Thermus thermophilus: one gene and its partner. Each later gene encodes a partner of the first gene's protein in a complex. Links are inferred from orthologs where the notes say so. Each region holds a gene or a part of one and is shown on either strand. Other genes may lie near its edges. The genes, in order: dnaG and dnaB.

Region 1 (10,128 bases):
AGGAGAGCGGGGTGAGCCACTTCCTGGAGCACATGGTCTTCAAGGGCCCCGAGGACATGGACGCCCTCGCCGTGAACCGGGCCTTTGACCGGATGGGGGCCCAGTACAACGCCTTCACCTCCGAGGAGGCCACCGTCTACTACGGGGCGGTCCTCCCCGAGTTCGCCTACGACCTCCTCGGCCTCTTTTCCAAGCTCCTCCGCCCCGCCCTCCGGGAGGAGGACTTCCAGACGGAAAAGCGGGTGATCCTGGAGGAGATCGCCCGCTACCAGGACCGCCCGGGCTTCATGGCCTACGAGTGGGCCCGCGCCCGCTTCTTCCAGGGGCACCCCTTGGGGAATAGCGTCCTGGGGACGCGGGAGAGCATCACCGCCCTCACCCGGGAAGGGATGGCGGCCTACCACAGGAGGCGCTACCTGCCCAAAAACATGGTCCTCGCCGCCACGGGGCGGGTGGACTTTGACCGCCTCCTCGCCGAGGCCGAGCGCCTCACCGAGGCCTGGCCCGAGGGCGAGGCGGAAAGGGCCTACCCGCCCTTAGTCCCCGCCTTCGGGGTGGAGGAGCGCCCCTACGAGAAGGCCCGGGCCCTCTACCTGGTGGCCCTTTTCCCGGGGGTCGCCTACCAGGAGGAGGCCCGCTTCCCCGGCCAGGTCCTCGCCCACCTCCTGGGGGAGGAGGGCTCGGGCCGGCTCCACTTCGCCCTGGTGGACAAAGGCCTCGCCGAGGTGGCCTCCTTCGGCCTCGAGGAGGCCGACCGGGCCGGGACCTTCCACGCCTACCTTCAGGCGGACCCCGCCCGCAAGGGGGAGGTCCTGGCCGTCCTCCAGGAGGAGCTTGCCCGCCTGGGGCGGGAGGGCGTGGGGGAGGAGGAGGTGGAACGGGCCAAGACCCCCCTCGCCACGGGCCTCGTCTTCGCCGGGGAGACCCCCATGCAGCGGCTTTTCCACCTGGGGATGGAGTACCTCTACACCGGGCGCTACCTCTCCTTGGAGGAGGTGAAGGCCAGGGTCCAAAGGGTCACCTCCCGGGAGGTGAACGCCCTTCTGGAGCGGGGCTTCCTGGAGGAGGGGCTTTACTACCTGGTCCTCCCCCATGGAGCCTAGGGCCTTAGGGGCGGCCCTCCTCACCCTCCTCTTTTGGGCGAGCGCCTTCGCCGCGATCCGGGCAGGGCTTGGGGGCCTAAAGCCCGGTCACCTCGTCCTCCTGCGCTTCCTGGTGGCGGGGGCCCTTCTCCTCCTCTACGCCCGCCTCCGGGGGCTTTCGCCCCCCAGGCGGGAGGACCTGCCCCGGCTCTTCCTCCTCGGGTTCTTGGGCATCACCGTCTACCACACCGCCTTGGTCTACGGGGAGCTTACGGTGAGCGCGGGGGCCGCAAGCCTTCTCATCGCCACGGGGCCCGTCTTCACCGCGCTCCTCTCCCACCTCCTCCTGGGGGAAAGGCTTGGGAGGCGGGGGGTTTTGGGCTTCGGCCTCGCCTTTTTGGGCTCCGCCCTCATCGCCTTCGGGGAGGGGGGCGGGGTGGGGCTTAGCCCCGGGGCGCTTCTCGTCCTCCTCGCCGCCCTCTCCACCTCCTTCTACTTCGTCCTGCAAAAGCCCCTCTTCGGCCGCTACGGGAGCGAGGAGATGACCGTCTACACCCTGCTTCTCGGCACCCTGCCCCTTTTCGTCTTCCTCCCGGGGCTTCCCGAGGCCTTGAGGGAGGCGCCGAGGCCCGCCCTCCTCGCCGCGCTTTACCTCGGGGTCTTCCCCGGGGCTTTGGCCTACCTCACCTGGACCTACGCCCTCTCCCGCACCCCGGCCTCCCGCCTCGCCTCCTTCCTCTACCTCTCGCCCCCCTTGGCCGTCCTCATCGCCTACCTGTGGCTTGGGGAGGTGCCCTCCCCCCTTTCCCTCCTGGGCGGGGGGGTCGCCCTCCTCGGGGTCCTCCTGGTGAACCTCAGGGCGTAGAATGGGCCGGGGTGAGCGCCATGGAGGTCAAGCGGATCGGCGTGGTGGGCGCGGGGCAGATGGGAAGCGGCATCGCCCAGGTGGCGGCAAGCGCAGGCTACGAGGTGGTCCTGGTGGACGTGGCCGAGGGCTTCCTGGAAAGGGGCCTCGCCGCCATAAGGCGCTCTTTGGGCAAGTTCCTGGAGAAGGGGAAGATCACCCAGGAGGCCCACGACGAGGCCCTGGGGCGGATCCGGACGAGCCTGAGCCTCGAGGCCCTAAAGGACGCCGACCTCATCGTGGAGGCCATCGTGGAGGACGAGGGGGAGAAGCGGCGGCTCTTTGAGCGCCTGGGGGCCCTGGCCAAGCCCGAGGCCATCCTCGCCAGCAACACCAGCTCCATCCCCATCACCGCCCTCGCCCGCTCCTCGGGGCGGCCGGAGCGCTTCATCGGCATGCACTTTTTCAACCCCGTGCCCCTCATGCCCCTCGTGGAGGTGATCCGGGGGGAGCTCACCTCTGAGGAAACCCGGGACGTGGTGGTGGAGGTGGCGAGGCGCATGGGGAAGACCCCCCTCGAGGTCCAGGACTACCCCGGCTTCGTCTCCAACCGCCTCCTTATGCCCATGATCAACGAGGCCATAGAGGCCCTCCGCGAGGGGGTGGCCACCAAGGAGGCCATTGACGGCATCATGCGCCTGGGGATGAACCACCCCATGGGGCCCTTGGAGCTTGCCGACTTCATCGGCCTGGACACCTGCCTCGCCATCATGGAGGTGCTCCACCGGGGCTTTGGGGACGACAAGTACCGGCCTTCCCCCCTCCTTCGCCGCATGGTCCAGGCGGGGCTTTTGGGCCGCAAGACGGGGCGGGGCTTTTACACCTACGACGAGAAGGGGAACAAGGTGGGCTGAGCGCCCTGCGCGGGGGCCCCGAAAGGGCTTCGCTCTGGAAACTCTTCCAAGCCAGGGGGTATACTGGGGCCATGGAGCTTCCCCGCGCGTTCGGCCTCCTCCTCCACCCCACGAGCCTCCCCGGCCCCTACGGCGTGGGCGTCCTGGGCCAGGAGGCCCGGGACTTCCTGCGCTTCCTCAAGGAGGCGGGGGGGCAGTACTGGCAGGTCCTCCCCTTGGGCCCCACGGGCTACGGCGACTCCCCCTACCAGTCCTTCAGCGCCTTCGCCGGAAACCCCTACCTGGTAGACCTCAGGCCCCTCGCAAAGCGGGGCTACGTGCGCCTGGAAGACCCCGGCTTCCCCCAAGGCCGGGTGGACTACGGCCTCCTCTACGCCTGGAAGTGGCCCGCGCTTAAGGAGGCCTTCCGGGGCTTCCAGGAAAAGGCCCCCCCGGAGGAGCGGGAGGACTTCGCCGCCTTCCGGGAAAAGGAGGCCTGGTGGCTTGAGGACTACGCCCTCTTCATGGCCCTAAAGGGGGCGCACGGGGGGCTTCCCTGGAACCGGTGGCCCCTTCCCCTGAGGAAGCGGGAAGAGCAGGCCCTGAGGGAGGCGAAAAGCGCCCTGGCCGAGGAGGTGGCCTTCCACGCCTTCACCCAGTGGCTCTTCTTCCGCCAGTGGGGGGCCCTGAAGGCGGAGGCCGAGGCGTTGGGCATCCGGATCCTCGGGGACATGCCCATCTTCGTGGCCGAGGACTCCGCCGAGGTCTGGGCCCACCCCGAGTGGTTTCACCTGGACGAGGAGGGCCGCCCCACGGTGGTGGCCGGGGTGCCCCCCGACTACTTCTCGGAGACGGGCCAGCGCTGGGGCAACCCCCTCTACCGCTGGGACGTCCTGGAGCGGGAGGGGTTTTCCTTCTGGATCCGCCGCCTGGAAAAGGCCCTGGAGCTCTTCCACCTGGTGCGCATAGACCACTTCCGCGGCTTTGAGGCCTACTGGGAGATCCCCGCAAGCTGCCCCACGGCGGTGGAGGGGCGTTGGGTCAAGGCCCCGGGGGAGAAGCTTTTCCAGAAGATCCAGGAAACTTTCGGCCAGGTGCCCATCCTGGCCGAGGACCTGGGGGTCATCACCCCTGAGGTGGAGGCCTTGCGCGACCGCTTCGGCCTTCCCGGGATGAAGGTCCTCCAGTTCGCCTTTGACGACGGGATGGAAAACCCCTTCCTCCCCCACAACTACCCTTCCCACGGCCGGGTGGTGGTCTACACCGGCACCCACGATAACGACACCACCCTGGGCTGGTACCGCACGGCCACCCCCCACGAGAAGGCCTTCATGGCGCGCTATTTGGCGGACTGGGGGATTTTCTTCCGGGAAGAGGAGGAGGTGCCCTGGGCCCTGATGCGCCTGGGGATGAAGTCCGTGGCCCGGCTCGCCGTCTACCCGGTGCAGGACGTCCTGGCCTTGGGCAGCGAGGCCCGGATGAACTACCCGGGAAGGCCCTCGGGCAACTGGGCCTGGCGGCTCCTTCCGGGAGAGCTTTCCCCGGAGCACGGGGAAAGGCTTAGGGCCATGGCCGAGGCCACGGAACGGCTCTAGGCGAACCAGCCCGAAGGAGGGGGGCGCCGCTTGTAGAGGCGGCGCTCCGCCTCTATGGCCGCCCGGATCTCCTGGTACTCCTTGAGGAGGCGCTCCAGGGTGGGGGGGTCGGGGTTTTGGGCGAGGGCCGCCTTGACCTTGGCGAGCCGCTCCTGGAGGTAGGCTTCCCGCAAACGGGCCAGGGTGTGGTCCAGCTTCTCCTGGAGCCTGGGGTCCTCCCCCCGGGGCGCGAGGAGCAGGCGCTCAAAGAGCCTTCCTCCTTCCTCCCGCTGGCTTAGGACGCGGCGGAGGTGGTCCCGCCGGGGCTCCCTCCGGGCCAGGGCGAGGAAGTCCCCGAGGAAGGAACCCTCCGGGGGCCAGACCTGGGTCTCCACGTGGTCCACGAGCTCCAGGAAGCGTTCCTCCGGGGCGGAGAGGAGGAGGGCGATGGCGTCCAGCTCCAAAAGGAGGGTCTTGTTGCCAGGGGTGGGGGGTGGGGGCGGTGGGGGAGGGGCGGGCCGCCCCCGGGTCCTAAGGCTCGCCAGGTAGTCCTCGAGGCTCTTGGGGGAAAGGCCCAGGCGCTCCACCACCAGGGCCTTGAGCCGTTCGGCCACGGGGTCAAAGGGCTCCGGGGAGAGCATCCTGGGGGTGAGGGCCTCGAGGACCTTCCGCTTGTGCTCGGGCCGGGAGAGGTCCAGGCCCCGGCTCGCCTCCTCAAAGCGAAAGGCCACCTCCGGGAGGGCCTCCTCCAGGGCCTTCTGGAAGAGGGCCCTTCCCTCGGGGTGGAGGAGGAGCTCCCCCGGGTCCTTGGCGGGGAGGCGGACGGCGTAGAAGAGGAACCTGGGGGCGAGCTCCAGGTTCAGGCTCTGCAAGGTGGCCTTCTGCCCGGCCTCGTCGGCGTCAAAGGCCAGGTAGACCTCCAAGACCCCCGCCTTCTTGAGGAGGAGGGCCTGCCCCTCGGAGAGGCCCGAGCCCAGCACGGCCACCGTCTCCGGGAAGCCCAGCTGGTGCAGGGCGATGGCGTCAAAGAGCCCCTCCACCACGATGGCCCGGCCTTCCCTCAAGGCGGGCCGGGCCTCGGGGTAGGCGAAGAGGACCTCCTGCTTGCGGAAAAGGGGGGTTTCGGGGGTGTTCAGGTACTTGGGCCCGTCCTCCCCCAGGGCCCTCCCGGTGAAGGCCACGATGCGCCCGAAGGCGTCCTTGATGGGGAAGGTGATGCGGTGGCGGAAGCGGTCAAAGATGCGCCCCTGCCGCTCCGCCAGCACCCCGGCCCGCACGCCCTCCTCCGGGGCCACCCCGTGCCGGGCGAGGAAGGCCACGAGCCCGTCCCCCTTGGGCGGGGCGTAACCCAGGCCGAAGCGGGCCACGCTCTCCTCCGTGAGGCCCCTCTTCCTCAGGTAGGCCAGGGCCTCGGGGTGGGCGTTGAGGTGCTCCAGGAAGTAGGTTTGGGCCAGGGCCAGGACCTCGAGGAGCTCCCGGCGCCTTTCCGGGGCCTTCCGCCGGGGAAGCTCCACCCCCGCCTCCTCCGCGAGCCTTTCCAAGGCCTCGGGGAAGTCCAGCCCCTCCGCCCTTTGGACGAAGGCGAAGAGGTCGCCCCCGGCCTTGCACCCGAAGCAGTAGAAGAGGCCCTTCTCCTCGTCCACGTAGAAGGAGGGGGTCTTCTCCTGGTGGAAGGGGCAGAGGCCCTTCCAGCGGCCGCGGCCCGCCGGCTTCAGGGCCACGTAGCGGGAGACCACCTCCCGCAAGGAGAGGCGGGACTTGATCAGCTCCACCGCCTGGCCCGCGTCCATGCCGCCCCCCTACGCCAAAGCCTCCTGACCCACCTCCCCAGGATACCGTACCCCTCCAGGTCCTCGGCGGCTTCCTGGCCCTGGAGGGCGGCCTTCCAGGCGCGGGTGAGGGGGAGGGAGGGGGTGAAGCCCAAAAGGTGGTCCACCCGCTCCCCCGTTTCCAGAAGGAGCTGGGCTCGGAGGAGGCGGGCCACCTCCAGGTGGACGAGGAAGCCCGTTTTGTGGGTGTGGTAGAGGAGGTGTTGGGAGAGGGCCTGGGCTTTCCGCGGCGCCTTGGGCCAGAGGTAGAGGGCCAGGGAGGAGAGGGCGAGGTGGTGGAGGTAAGGGTTGGGCAGGCGCCGGGCCTCCTTGAGGACCTCCTTGAAGAGGGGCACCGGGTCCTCCCCCCGCCGCCAGCGGCGGTGGGCCAGGGCCAGAAGGGCGAGGCCCCGGCCGTCCGGGTGGGCCAGGGCCTCCCGGAAGAGGGCCTCGGGGAAGCGGTCCTTTAGGGTCCAGGCGCCGAGGAGGGCGGCGGCCATCCAGGGGTGGGGGGTCTTGGCGTAAAGCCCTTCCCCCTCCTCCAGGGCCTGGGCCAGCCTCCCCGTCTCCAGGAGGAGGCGGAGGCGGGCGGCGCCGAAGCGGGCCCGGGCCTCGAGGCCCTCGGGGAGGGGGCCCTCGAGGAGGGGCTCGGCCTCCGCGTGCCGCCCCAGGTCCATGAGGAGGCCCGCCTTGAGGCTTTGGTGCTCCAGGACGGGGTCCGGGGGAAGCGCGGGGTGGGGGGGTTCGGCGAGGACCGCCAGGGCCTCCCGGGGCCGGAAGGCCCGCCAGAGGAGGCCCGCGAGGAGAAGCCGGGCCTCGGCCTGCTCCAGGGGGTAAGGCTTGAGGGCGGGGAGGAGGGCGAGGAGGGCCTCCGCCTCGGGGCGGGCGCGGAGCTCGCGGTAGCGGGCAAGCACAGCGTCCTCCCGCCTTGGCCCCGAGGCCGCTTCTTCCGCCCGGCCCAGGGAGGCGAGGGCGTCCTGGGCCTCCGCGGCCAAGGAGGCCCGCCAGCCGGGCGGGGCGAGCCCTTCCGCCTTTTGGTAGAGGGGGAGGGCCCGGTCGGGGTGGCCCTCCCGCCACAGGGCCTGGGCCTGGACGCGGAGGAGGTGGGCGGCCTCCCGGGCCTCGCCCGCCTCGGCCAGGTGGTGGGCGGCCTCCTCCAGGCGCCCCTGGGCGGCGAGAAGCCTGGCGGCGAGCCGGCGCCACTGGGTTCGCTCCTCCTCGGGGACGAGGCGCCGCGCGGCCTCGGCGAGGGGGGGCGGGACGCGCCCGTGGACCAGAAGGCCCTCCGCCACGAGCCGTTCCCGGGAGAAGGGCCCGGCGATGGCCTCCACCACCTCGGGGGGCACCTCCCCCAGGACCCCCATGGCGAGGAGGGCGGTGCGCTCGGGGACGGGGAGGGCGTCCAAGGCGGGCTGGAGGGCGAGGAGGGGCGGGGCCTCGAGGCCCTCCAGGCCGAGGCGGGCGGGGAAGAGGGGCCTGCGGCTTTCCGCGAGCACCAGGAGGTTTTCCGGCATCTGCCCCAGGAAGCGCTCCAGGGTGCGGTCCGGGTAGTGGAGGTCCTGGAGGAGGAGGAGAAGGGGCGTCTTTAGCCCCATTAGGGCCTCCCGCCAGGCGGCGAGGATGGCCTCGTCCAGCGCGCGCTTCTCCCACGGGGGCCTGGGGGCGAGGCCGAGGCTGTAGGCCAAAGCTTCGGCCAGGCCCTCGGGGAGGTTCCGGAGGAGGGCCTCCGGGGCGCCGAAGGCCTCGGTCACCGCCCGGTAGAGGGTGGCCCGGAGGGGCATCTCGGGCCCCATGCGCTGAAGCCGCACCGTGGGGAAGGGAAGGCCCCGGGCCCGCCTTTCGCGGAAGACCTCGAGGAGAAAGCTCTTCCCGCTTCCCGCAGGCCCGTGGACCACCAGGCGCCTTTCCGTAAAAAGGCGCGCCTCCAGGGTCTGGAGGAGGGGCCTGCGGTGGGGCGGGAGGTCCAGGGCAAGCCGGACCAGGCGGTAGACAGGCACCTGGCCCATCCCCTTGACCTCCCGGCTTCCCAGAAGCGCCCCCTCCGCCCCGGGGGCGAGGCGCAGGGTGGTGGCCTCGGTGAGGACCTCCCCGGGGGCGGCGAGCTTGGAGAGGCGCTCGGCCAGGTTCACCGGGGGGCCGAGGAGGGTGGGCTCCCCGGCGTACCCGCTGCCCAAGGGCCCCCAGAGGGCCTCCCCGCTCGCCACCCCGGCCCGGGCGGGGAAGGGGGAGTGCCGGACCATGTCCCAGGCGGCGGCCAGGGCCCGCCAAGGCTCGAGGCCCTGGCTCCTGGGGGCCCCGAAGAAGACCAGGACCCCGTCCCCCAGGAAGCGGTGGACGAACCCCCCCCGGGCCCGGGCCCGGCCTGCGGCCTCCTCGAGGGCCTCCCTTAGGCGCCGGTAGGCCGGGGAAAGCCCCTGGCGGAAGGCCTCGGTGGAGTTCGCCAGGTCAAAGAAGACCACGCTCACGAACCGGGTCTCCCGGGGAAGCTTCGCCCCGAGGAGCTGGCCGCAGGCCAGGCAGTACCGGGCCTCGGGGGGGTTCTTCTGGCCGCAGGCGCAGCGCACGCTTACTCCCGGAAGAGCATCAGGGGGGGCCAGAGGAGGACCTCGGCCTCCTCGGGCATGGGGCCTTCCCAGTGGACCACCACGGGAAGCCCCCGGGCCAAAAGGAGGTAAAACCCCTCCTCCAGAGGACGCGCCGGGCCCACGAGGCGGTAGGCCGCCCCTTCCCGGAAGACGCCCTCCTTCCCCTGGGCCCGGGCGACCTTTCGGGCGAGGCCGTGGAAGAGGACCCGCGCTTCCCCCACCGGGGCCGGGGGCGCGCCCCGGTCCATGGCGTAGACGAACCCCGCCGGGGTCTGGACCTCGAGGAGCGGGCTCCCCCAGGGCTCGGGGTAGAGCCTCACCTCCACCCGGTGGGCGGCGAAGCGGGCCAGGAACTCCTCCGGGCTTTCCTCCACAGGCCTCATGCCCCTCAGTCTAAGGGGTGGGCCAAGGCCAGGGCGAGGGCCAGGGCCGCCTTCTTGTCCAGGTACTGGTTGCCGTTGCCGCACTTGGGGGAGAGGACGCACCGAGGGCAGCCCTCCTCGCAGGGGCAGGAGCGGAGGAGGTCCAGGGTGGCCTTGAGCCACTCGGGGAAGCGCCGGGCCGCCCGGCGGGCGTACCCTACCCCCCCGGGGTAGCCGTCGTAGATGAAGACCGTGGGCCCGCCCGGGGAGGGGAGGGGCCTGGGGTAGAAGGGGTAGGAGATCCCGCCCACGTCCTGCCGCTCCGCCAGGACGAAGAGGGGCAAGAGGCCGATCATGGCGTGCTCCAGGGCGTGGATCCCTCCGGGGATCTGGAAGGCGGGGACGGCCTCGGGCGGGTGGAACCAGAGCGCCTCCGTGGGGAAGGAGACCTCCGGCATCTCCAGGGGCACCTCCTCCAGGACGCTCCCCGTGTAGAAGCGCTTCTTCACGTACCCCACCACCCGCTCCCTCAGGACCACCCGGCCCACCCACACCCCGGGGCCCACCTCCTCCCCGGAGAGGACCTCGAGGTCCGTCTCCGCCCGGGGCTCGGTGTAGTAGTCCTCCAGGGCGGGAAGGAGCCAGACCTCGCGCCGGGCCAGGTCCACGTTGCGCACCAGGTAGCTCTCCCCCTGGTGCAGGTAGATGGCCCCGGGGTGGGCCTCCCAGTAGGCCTGCCGCTCGTCCAGGTAGCCCAACACCTCCCCGTCCGGGCCCCGCAGGGTGAAGGTGGCGCCGAGGCCCCTCAGGGTGATCTCCCGGTGGGGGTTGGGCTTCGGGGTGAAGAACCGCCCGTTCCGCTCCTTTAAGGTGGCCCGGGCCTCGGGGCAGAGGAGCTCCTCCGCCGATAGGGGCTTTTCCCGGGCCGCCGCGTGGAGGTGCAGGGGGCAGAGGACGGGGTTTTGCGGGTCCGCCACCGC
Region 2 (10,062 bases), 220 kb from region 1 along the record:
CGCGCCCTGGACCCTCTATCCCCATCTGCCCCTGTCCACGCCTCTCGAGGAGGCGGCCAAGGTGGACGGCGCCCTCTGTCCCAAGGGCCAGGCCGGGCTGCAGACGGTGTACGACCCCTACCGCATCCGCAAGGTGCTCAAGCGGGCAGGCCCAAGGGGAAGCGGCAAGTGGAAGGAAATCCCCTTTGAGCAGGCGGTGCGGGAGATCGCCGAAGGGGGCAAGCTCTTCGCCGATATCGGCGACGACCGGGACTACCCGGGCCTCAAGGAGGTCTGGGCTCTAAGGGACCCCAAGGTCATGAAGGCGATGAAAGCCCGGGTAGAGGCCATCTGGAGGGAAAAGGACCCCGCGAAGAAGCGGGCTCTGGTGGAAAGCTTTAAGGAGGAGTTCAAAGAGCACCTCCACACCCTCATTGACCCCGACCACCCCGACCTCGGCCCCAAGAACAACCAGGCCGTCTTCGCCTACGGCCGCCTGAAGGCGGGACGGAGCGACTTCTTCAAGTGGTTCTTCCAGCAAAGCCTCGGCTCCGTCAACGTCCACGGGCACACCACGGTCTGCCAGGGTTCCCTTTACTTCACCGGCAAAGCCATGAGCTACCAGCTCGCCTACGACGAGAAGAAGGGGCAGTACACCTGGACAGGCGGGGAAAAGTTCTACTGGCAGGCCGACCTCACGGGAGCGGAGTTCGTCATCTTCGTGGGGGCCAACATCTTTGAGGCCAACTACGGCCCCCCCTTGCGGGTCAACAAGCTCACCCTGGGCGCGGCCACGGGGAACCTGAAGTACGTGGTCATTGACCCGCGGGCCCAGAAGGGCGTGGCCCACGCCACCAAGTGGCTTCCGGTAAAGCCGGGGCAGGACGCGGCCATCGCCTTCGGCATGATGCGCTGGATGTTTGAAAAGGGGCGGTTTGACGCCCGCTTCCTCTCCGCCGCCAACAAGGCGGCCGCCCAAGCCCTAGGCGAGCCCAGTTGGACCAACGCCACCTGGCTCGTGGAACTGGACGAGGAGGGCTTCCCCGCCAAGCTCCTGCGGATGAGCCACCTGGGCATGGATCCCGAGGTGCGCGTTATTGAAGGCCAAGAGGTGGTCTTTGACCATCCGGTGGTCCTGGTGAAGGGCAAGCCCACCCCCGTGGATCCGCAAAGCGAGGACAAGCCGGTCTACGGCGACCTTTTCGTGGACACCACCCTAAACGGCATCCGGGTGAAAAGCGTCCTCCAGCTCATCCGGGAGGAGGCCTTGAGCCGGACCCTGGAGGAGTGGGCGGAGCTCGCCGGGGTGGAGGCCCAGGACATCGCCGAGCTGGCCTACGAGTTCACCCGCCACGGGAAGAAGGCCGTGGTAGACGTCCACCGGGGAGCAAGCCAACACAGCAACGGCTTCTACAACTGCTTCGCCTGGTTCACCCTAAACGCCATGGTGGGGAACTACGACCATCACGGCGGCTTCATCAAGGCCAGCACCTACGACATCACCGGGAAGAAGGCGGGTGGCCCCTTTAACATGGACAAGCTCCACCCGGCCAAAATGGAGCCCTTCGGCATCTCCCTCATCCGGCACGATGTGAACTACGAGGACACCACCCTGTTTGAGGGCTACCCCGCCAAGCGCCCCTGGTTCCCCCACAGCTCCGATGTCTACCAGGAGATCCTCCCCTCCGCCGCCCAGGGCTACCCCTACCCCGTAAAGATCCTCTTCCACTACATGGGCTCCCCCGCCTACGCCCTCCCCGCAGGCCACACCCAGATCCAGGCCATGCTGAACCCGGACAAGATCCCCCTCATCGTGGCCTTTGACATCGTGGTGGGGGACACCTACCTCTTCGCCGACTACATCATCCCCGACCTCTCCTACCTGGAGCGGTGGGAGTTTCACGGCAGCCACCCCAACAACCCCTGGAAGGTTCAGACCGTCCGCCAGCCCACCATCCCCCCCATCCCCGAGACGGTAAAGGTGTTCGGCCAAGAGATGCCCATCTCGGCGGAGAGCTTCTTCCTGGCCCTCGCCGAGTACCTGGGGCTTCCCGGGTTCGGAGAACAAGGCTTCGCCAACGGGATGCCCTTCACCCACCCCGACCACTTCTACCTCAAGCTCGCCGCCAACCTGGCCTTCGGGGAGAAGGCGGACGGCTCCGATGCCCTGCCCGAGGCGGACGATAAGGAGCTGGAGATCTTCCGCAAGGCCCGGCGCCACCTGCCGCCTTCGGTCTTTGACGAAAACCGCTGGCGGGAGGCGGTGGGCGACGAAAGCCTTTTCCGCCGCACCGTCTACCTCCTCAACCGGGGCGGCCGCTACCAGGCCTTTGAAAAGGCCTTCAAGTCCGACGGCACCGTGGCCAACGCCTACGGCCGGCAGATCAACCTCTACCTAGAAAAGCACGCCAAGACCAAGAACAGCATGACGGGCAAGCCCTACTGGCCTCTGCCCCGCCTCTTTCACCCCTACACCGACGCCCTTGGGCAGCCCATCCCGGACGAAGCCCAAGGCTACGAGCTCACCCTCCTCACCCACCGGGTGATCACCATGACCAAGAGCCGGACGATCTCCAACTACTGGCTCCTCAACGTGATGCCCGAGAACTACATCGCCATCAACCCGGTGGACGCCAAGCGCCTGGGCTTTAAGGACGGGGAGCTCGTCAAGGTGGTCTCCGCCAGCAACCCGGAGGGCCTCTGGGACTTCGGCCCCTTCGGCAAAAAGCCCATGGTGGGTAAGCTTAAGGTGCTCCCCGGCATCCGGCCCGGAAACGTGGCCTTCGCCCTCGGTTACGGCCACTGGGCCTATGGGGCAAGCGACATAGAGATCAACGGCCAGGTGGTGAAGGCCGACCCCAGGCGGGCGGCGGGCATCCACGCCAACGCCGCCATGCGGGTGGACCCCGTCCTCAAGGACGTAGGGCTTACGGACCTCACCGGGGGTAGCGTGGTTTTCTACGACACCAAAGTGCGCTTGGTCCGGGCCACACCAGAAGAGGCCAAAACCTACAGGGAAGGCGTGAGGCGGATGGCCCTCGGTGGCCCCTCCGGGGTGGAGGCGGAAGCGATCTTGGAGAAGGCCCTCAAAGCGGCGAGAGGGGAGCTGGACCCCGAGGCATTGCGGAGGGAAGTGGCGGCCCAGCTTGGCCTTAAAGGCCAGGTCTAAAGGGCCACTTCGGCAGAGGGCCCAGGGCAAGCCTGGGCCCTCTGCCCTGGACGGGAAGGGTCCGGGACGGGTACATTTGTCCCGTGGACCCCGGGGAACTTTTGGAACTCCTCAAGCGCCGTACGGGCTTCACCGAGGCCCACGCCGCCCTCCTTAGGGAGCTCGGTGAGGTCATGGTCCCCATCGCCCACGAGGTGGCCCTGGCCTTCTACGACTACCTGGGGCGGGACCCGGAGCTTGGCGCCATCCTCCACGCCGAGCCGGGGCGGGTGGAGAGGCTCTACCGGACCTTCGCCCGCTGGTACGGCGAGCTCTTCTCGGGGGTCTATGACCGGGCCTACGCCGAGCGGAGGCGGCGCATCGGCCTGGTGCACGCCCGGCTCGGCATCGGCCCCCGGGCCATGATCCCCGCCATGGGCCTCGTCCAGGAGCTCTCCTTGGAGCACATGCGCATGGCCCTGAGGGGGCACGAGGTCTACAGCGCCGTGGAGGCCTTTGAGAAGCTCGTGGCCGTGGAGGTGGCCCTGATTGAGGAGAGCTACCTCGAGGCCCTCTCCTTAGGCCTTTCCCTGGGGCACCGGGACCTCGCCCAAGCCCTCAAGGCAGGGGCCTCAGCCCTCCTCTCCCGGGCCTAGGGCTCCTTGGCCAGGTCGTTGAAGCGCACGTGCTGGGCGTGGAACTGGAGCTCCACGGTCCCCGTGGGGCCGTTCCTCTGCTTGCCCACGATGATTTCGGCGATCCCCGCCTTCTCCGAGTGGGGGTTGTAGTACTCGTCCCGGTAGATGAACATCACCAGGTCGGCGTCCTGCTCAATGGAGCCCGACTCCCTGAGGTCGGAGAGCATGGGGCGCTTGTTGGGCCGCGCCTCCACCGCCCGGGAGAGCTGGCTCAAGGCGATCACCGGCACGCCGAGCTCCCGGGCCAAGGCCTTGAGCCCCCTGGAGATGGCGGCGATCTCCTGCTGCCGGTTTTCCCCCTTCTGCCCCCCTCCGGGGCCCGACATAAGCTGAAGGTAGTCTATGATGATTAGGCCCACGTTGTGCTGGCTCCTGAGCCTCCGGGCCCGGGCGCGGAGTTCCATGAGGGTGAGGTCGGGGGTGTCGTCAATGAAGATGGGGGCCTCGGAAAGCCGGCCCGCCACGTCCACGAGGCGGGAGAAGTCCCGGTCGGAAAGCTGGCCGAGCCGGACCCGGTTCATGTCAATGCGGGCCTCGGAGCACATCATCCGGAGGACGAGCTGGGCCGCGGGCATCTCCAGGGAGTAGATCCCCACCCCCACCCCCTCCTTGAGGGCGGCGTGCTGGGCGATGGTGAGGGCGAAGGCGGTCTTCCCCATGGCGGGGCGGGCGGCGATGATGTTCAGGGAGCCGGGAGCGAGGGTACCGATGAGCTGGTCCAGCTCCTTGAAGCCCGTGCGCACCCCGGCGGTCTCCCCCTTGTTCTGGAAGAGGGCCTCAATGTGCTCAAAGGTCTCGTGGACGAGCTCCCGCATGGAGCGGGCCTCCACCTCCGTCTGGGCCAGGGCCACCTCCAGGATCCGCTTCCCCGCCTGGTCCAGGATCTCGTCCAGGCTTCCCGCCTCCTCGTAGGCCAGGCGCATGGCCTCCCCGGCCGCCTGGATGAGCCTGCGCAGGGTCCACTTCTCCGCCACGATGCGGGCGTAGTGCTCGGCGTAGGCGGCGGTGGGGGTGGCCTCGGAAAGCTGCACCAGGTAGCTCACCCCGCCCACCCCGTCCAGCTCCCCCCGGCGGGAAAGCTCCTCGGCAAGGGTCACCAGGTCCACGGGGCTGCCCTCGGCCCTTAGGCCCTGCATGGCGGCGTAGATCTTGCGGTGGGCCTCGGCGTAGAAGGCCTCGGGGGTGGGGAGCAGGCCCTCAATCTCGTCCAGGACTTGATAGTCCAGGAGGATCGCCCCTAGGACGCTCTGCTCCGCCTCGAGGCTGTGGGGGGGGATACGGCCTTCCATAAGCCTCCCCAGGTTAAGCCCGCCTCCCCCCCTTCCGCCAGAGGCCTTTCCTTTTAGGAAGGATTGGCTCTTTTCCGCTTCTCAGGGGAGGGGCCTAAGCTCTAAGGCGTGCGCTGGCTCCTTCTCCTCTTTCTCCTTGCCGCCTGCCAGGCCCAGGGCCTGCCCGAGCCCTACGCCACCCTGGAAAGGGGAGGGAAGGAAGCCCTCCGCCAGGTGGCCCTTAGGGCCGAGGGGTACGCGGGCCTCCTCGCGGGCTGGCTCCTGGTGGGCGAGGAAGACCTCCCCCTCGCCGAACGGGCGGAGTACGCCTGGCGCTACGCCCTCTTCCTGGAAGAGGTGCGGGCCTTTGAGCCGGGCTGGGAGGCGGAGGCGGCCTGGCGGGTGGCGGCCCCCCTCCTGGAAAGGGCGGGGGACGGGAGGGCCTTTTCCGCCTGGGCGAGGCTTCTTCCTAAAGAGGAGGCCGTGCTGGCCCTCCTCCGCCTTGGCCAGGGGGAGGGGCTCTGGGAGGCCCTCTTCCGCGGCCGGGCGTACGAGCCCCTCCTCAAGGCCCTCCCCGAGGGGACAAGGCCCGACCTCCGCGCCCAGGCCCTCTACCGCCTGGGCCGCTACGGGGAGGCCCTTCCCCACTACCGGGCCTGGGCGGAAGAGGACCCGAGGGGCTACCTGGGCCTGGGCTACGCCCTCTGGCGGCTCGGGAGGCGAGAGGAGGCCCTTCAGGCCTTCGCCCGCTACGACCACCCGGAAAGCCGCCTGGCCCAAGGCCGCCTCCTGGAGGGGATGGGGCGGGTGGAGGAGGCCCTTTCCCGCTACCTGGCGAGCACCCCGGAGGGGCTTTGGCGGGCCACGGCCCTGCTTGAGCGCCTGGGGCGGAAGGAGGAAGCCCTCGGGGTCTACCTCCGCCTCGCCCGGGGGGAAAGCCCCTACGCCGACGATGCCGCCCTCCGCGCCTACCTCCTCGCCGGGGAGCTCGGGAATGGAGAGGCGCGGCAGGAGGCCTACGCCCGCCTCGAGGGGGGCCTGGGCCTCCTCGTGGGGAAGACCCCGTCCCCCCCGGCCCTAGCCCCTCCGGCTTCCTTACCCCCCGAGGCCTCCCTGGTGGAGGCCCTGGTCCGGGCGGGCAAGGCGGCCTGGGCCCGGGGGGAGGTGCGCTACGCCCTCTGGAGGCGCCCAAAGGACTGGCCCGCCCTCGTCCCCCTCCTCTACCGCCTGGGGGCCTATCGGGAGGGGATCCGGGCCGCCTGGCCCACGGCCCTCGCCTACCCCAGGGCCTACCGGGCGTGGGTGGAGGCCTACGCGGGGAGGGAGGGGCTGGACCCCGACCTCCTCTTCGCCCTCCTCCACGTGGAAAGCCGCTTTGACCCTAAGGCGGTGAGCCCCACGGGAGCCTTGGGCCTCGCCCAGTTCCTCAGGAGCACCTGGGCGGACGTGGCCCGGATGCTGGGGGAGCCCCCCGCCGACCCCTTTGACCCCGAGGCCAGCATCCGCTACGCCGCCCGCTACCTCCGGTGGCTCCTAGAGCGGTGCGCCGCCTTTTCCGGCGTGGAACGGCTTGCCTGTGCCGTCACCGCCTACAACGGGGGGATCGGCTACACCCTAAGGGGCATCGCCCGGGAGGGGGGCCTCTACGCCTTCCTCCGCTTCCAGGAGCGGGACGAACCGCGGGAGTACCTCGCCAAGGTGCTCTCCGCCTACGCCGCCTACAAGGCTATTCCTTAGCGGCGCGCTCCCTCTCCGTCCAGGCGATGAGGAGTTTGAGGGCGAAGGGGGCGAAGAGGGTCGTGAAGACCACCATGAAGAGAACGATGGCGTACTCCTCCTCGTTCACCGCGCCCGCCTTGAGGCCCAAGGCGGCCACGATGAGCCCCACCTCCCCCCGGGGGGCCATGCCCACCCCCACGGTGAGGGCGCTCCGCACCCCCTGGGTGAGGGCCCCGAGGAAGCCCCCGAGGACCTTCCCCAGGATGGCGATCACCGTGACCACCGTCCCCGCCACCAGCACCACGGGGCTCGCCAAGGCGGCGAGCTCCAGCCTAACCCCCACCATGGCGAAGAAGAGGGGAGCGAGGAAGCTCTCTATGGCGAAGACGGGCTCCTCGAGGCGGTACTTCTCCCGCACCTCGGAAAGGAGCATTCCCCCCAAAAAGGCCCCCACGATGGGGGCGAGGCCGATACTGGCCGCCAGGGCCGCCATCCCCACGCCCAAGGCGAGGGCAAAGCCCAAGGGGCTCCCCACGGGAAGCCGCTCTAGGGGCAGGCGGGCGATGAGGGTGGAGAGGAAGACGGCAAGCCCCACGAAGACCACGGAGAGGAGGATGAGCCGGGCGATGGCCCCCACCTCCACCTGGCCCGTCTGGGCCACGCCGTTCACCACCGCGAGGACGATGAGGCCCAGGACGTCGTCAATCACCGCCGCCCCCAGGATGATCCGGGAGTAGGGACGGGAAAGGACCCCGAGCTCCTGGAGGACCCGGGCGGTGATGCCCACGCTGGTGGCCACCAAGGCGGTGCCGAGGAAGAGGGCGGGGAGGGTTTCAAACCCGATCTCTAGGCCGTAGAGGTACCCCCCCAGGAAGGGCAGGGCTACCCCCAAAACGGCCACCAAAAAGGCCTCCTTCCCCACCGCCAGGATGTCCCTGAGGCGGGTTTCCAGGCCCACCATGAAGAGGAGGAAGACCGCCCCAAGCTCCGCCAGAAACTCCAGGACCTCCCCCTCGTGCACCAGGCCCAAAAGGGCGGGCCCCACCAGCACGCCCGCGAGCACCTCCCCGATGACCACGGGCTGGTTCAGGCGCTTGAAGATAAAGGCCATCACCTGGGCCGCGAGAAGGAGATAGAAGATCTCCAACAGGTGTTCCGCGCCGTGCATCAACTCCTCCCTAGGATGAGCTTCAAGAAGTCGCTCCGGGTGAGGATGCCCACCACCTTGCCCTTCTCGTCCACCACCGGGAGGTGGCGTAGGCCGGTCGTGAGGACCACCTTGAGGGCCTTGCCCAGGGGGTCCTCGGGGTGGACCTTGGGGATCTCCGTGCGCATCACCGCCTTCACGGGGGTGCGCTGGTAGCGGCGGTAGATCTCCGCCAGGACGTCCTCGTCCACCCACTCCCCGAAAAGCTGCAGGGCCTCCACGTCGGAGAAGGGAACGTTCTCCGGGTGGGGCAGAAGCTCCTCCACCTGGACCACGCCGAGCAGCCTCCCCTCCCCGTCCACCACGGGGAAGCCCCCGTAGCGGGTCTCCAGGATCCTGCGGGCGGCCTCCTCCAAGGTGGCCTCCGGCCCCAGGACCACGGGGTCTTGGGTCATCAGGTCCTTGACCTTCATGGGCCCCAGTCTACCAGCCCCACCTTCGGGGAAGGAACGCGCGCACCGCCGCCACGCCGAAGACGAACCCGCCGAGGTGGGCCCAGAAGGCGATGCCCGGCACGCCCAAAAGCCCCTGCACCAGCTGGAGGAAGGCCCAGTACCCCAGGTAAAAGCCCGCGGGCAGGGCCAGGGTGAAGGGCAGGACGAACCAGACCAGGGTGATCACGTAGGCCCGGGGGAAGAGGACGTAATAGGCCCCAAGGACGGCGGAGACCGCCCCGCTCGCCCCGATCATGGGCACGGTGGAGGCGGGCATGAACAGGGCCTGGGCCAGGGCCGCCGCCACCCCGCCGAGGAGGTAGAAGAGGAGGAAGCGCTCCCCTCCCATCCGATCCTCCACGTTGTCCCCGAACACCCAGAGGAACCACATGTTGGAGAGGAGGTGGAAAAGGCCCCCGTGGAGGAACATGCTGGTGAGGACCCGGTACCCCTCGCCCAGGGGGTCTTGGAAGAAGAGGGCGGGGACGAAGCCCATCTTGGCCACCACCTGGGTGGGCCCGAGAAGGAGCTCCAGGAGGAAGGCGGCCACGTTCAGGGCCACCAGGGACCGGACCACCAGGGCGGGGCGGCGCGCGGGGTTGATGTCATGCAGGGGGATCATCGCGGCGGACCCTGGCGGTAAGGCAGGGGCACGTACTGGACGCTGGGCCTTTGGCCTTGGGCTTGGGGGTAGAGCTCCATGAGCTCGTAGACCTCCCGGGGCATCTCCGTGGATACGGGAAGCCCCAGGCTCCGGGCCTGCTCCACGTCAATGGGGTAGTCGTGGGTCCAGGTGCCCTGGGAGAGAAGGGTGGCCACCTCCTCCGCCTTCTCCTCGGGCATGTGCTTCTTGAGGAGGTTCTTCACCGTGGCCTTCACCTGCCTAAGGGCCTTCTCCGCCACGTCGGCGAGGATCAGGGTCTGGTCGTCAATCTCGGAGATGGGCTTTTTCTCCAGGACCTTGAGGATGCTCGCCGCCGGGTACTGGCCGAGCTGGGGGTCCACGGGGCCCAAGACGGCGTTCTCGTCCATGACGATCTCGTCGGCGGCGAGGGCGATGAGCGTCCCCCCGGACATGGCGTAGTGGGGCACGAAGACCGTCACCTTGGCGGGGTGGCGGAGGAGGGCCTCGGCGATCTGCTCCGCCGCCAGCACCAGGCCCCCTGGGGTGTGGAGGATGAGGTCTATGGGCACGTTCTTGTCCGTGAGGCGGATGGCCCTCAGGACCTGCTCTGAGTCGTCAATGTTGATATAGCGGGAGATGGGGATTCCCAGAAAGCTCACCGCCTCCTGGCGGTGGATGAGGGTGATGACCCGGCTTTTCCGCTGCCTCTCCAGCTCGGCGATCTTGCGGGTCCTGGCCCCGAGGAGCCACTGCTGCTGGAAGTAGGGGGAGAGGGCAGAGAGGATGAAGAAAAGCCAAAAGAGCTGGAAAAAGATGTCCATGCCTCACCTCCGGCAATCATTCTACAGGGCTTCCTTCGGCCCTCTTCGCCCTCTTCCCGGGGCGCGCTTCCGGGTAGAGGGCCTGGGCGATCCCGGGGGCGTAGCGGATGAGGAGGGCCCCCAAGGGGACGGAGACCAGGACCAGGAGCACGGCCACCTGGGC

Evidence for each region.
Region 2: the proteins of dnaG (region 1) and dnaB are in contact, whole or in part, in a crystal structure (PDB 2R6A), measured with the Geobacillus stearothermophilus proteins. The link is inferred for Thermus thermophilus from one-to-one orthologs. Residues at the interface, in WP_049624496.1 of Geobacillus stearothermophilus: Lys456, Leu457, Leu458, Pro459, Ala460, Asn463, Ala464, Leu467, Leu535, Leu536, Ile537, Ala538, Gln544, Glu545, Asp548, Tyr549, His552; in WP_033016901.1 of Geobacillus stearothermophilus: Ser13, Glu15, Ala16, Gln18, Glu91, Leu92, Asp94, Ala95, Val96, Pro97, Thr98, Ala99, Ala100, Asn101, Tyr104, Tyr105, Ile108.

The regions. Positions count from the first base shown.
Region 1 is NZ_AP025158.1:626,527-636,654, forward strand. Bases 3,798-6,796 are described here. They hold dnaG (DNA primase), read right to left. Parts: upstream 6,184-6,796; coding sequence 4,411-6,183; downstream 3,798-4,410. Other genes in these bases: malQ (4-alpha-glucanotransferase), read left to right, coding at 3,798-4,414; TthTMY_RS03550 (AAA family ATPase), read right to left, coding at 6,156-6,796. Also shown: TthTMY_RS03525 (M16 family metallopeptidase), read left to right, coding at 1-1,103; TthTMY_RS03530 (DMT family transporter), read left to right, coding at 1,093-1,947; TthTMY_RS03535 (3-hydroxyacyl-CoA dehydrogenase family protein), read left to right, coding at 1,968-2,840; more of malQ, read left to right, coding at 2,912-3,797; more of TthTMY_RS03550, read right to left, coding at 6,797-8,765; TthTMY_RS03555 (hypothetical protein), read right to left, coding at 8,768-9,169; TthTMY_RS03560 (DEAD/DEAH box helicase), read right to left, coding at 9,175-10,128. UniProt on the Escherichia coli protein: RNA polymerase that catalyzes the synthesis of short RNA molecules used as primers for DNA polymerase during DNA replication.
Region 2 is NZ_AP025158.1:405,550-415,611, reverse strand. Bases 2,948-5,880 are described here. They hold dnaB (replicative DNA helicase), read right to left. Parts: upstream 5,115-5,880; coding sequence 3,780-5,114; downstream 2,948-3,779. Other genes in these bases: TthTMY_RS02395 (transglycosylase SLT domain-containing protein), read left to right, coding at 5,223-5,880; TthTMY_RS02405 (protoglobin domain-containing protein), read left to right, coding at 3,232-3,783; TthTMY_RS02410 (molybdopterin-dependent oxidoreductase), read left to right, coding at 2,948-3,148. In the rest of the region: more of TthTMY_RS02410, read left to right, coding at 1-2,947; more of TthTMY_RS02395, read left to right, coding at 5,881-6,830; TthTMY_RS02390 (cation:proton antiporter), read right to left, coding at 6,820-7,980; TthTMY_RS02385 (HPP family protein), read right to left, coding at 7,980-8,432; TthTMY_RS02380 (rhomboid family intramembrane serine protease), read right to left, coding at 8,443-9,075; TthTMY_RS02375 (SDH family Clp fold serine proteinase), read right to left, coding at 9,072-9,899; TthTMY_RS02370 (cation:proton antiporter), read right to left, coding at 9,916-10,062. UniProt on the Escherichia coli protein: The main replicative DNA helicase, it participates in initiation and elongation during chromosome replication. Travels ahead of the DNA replisome, separating dsDNA into templates for DNA synthesis.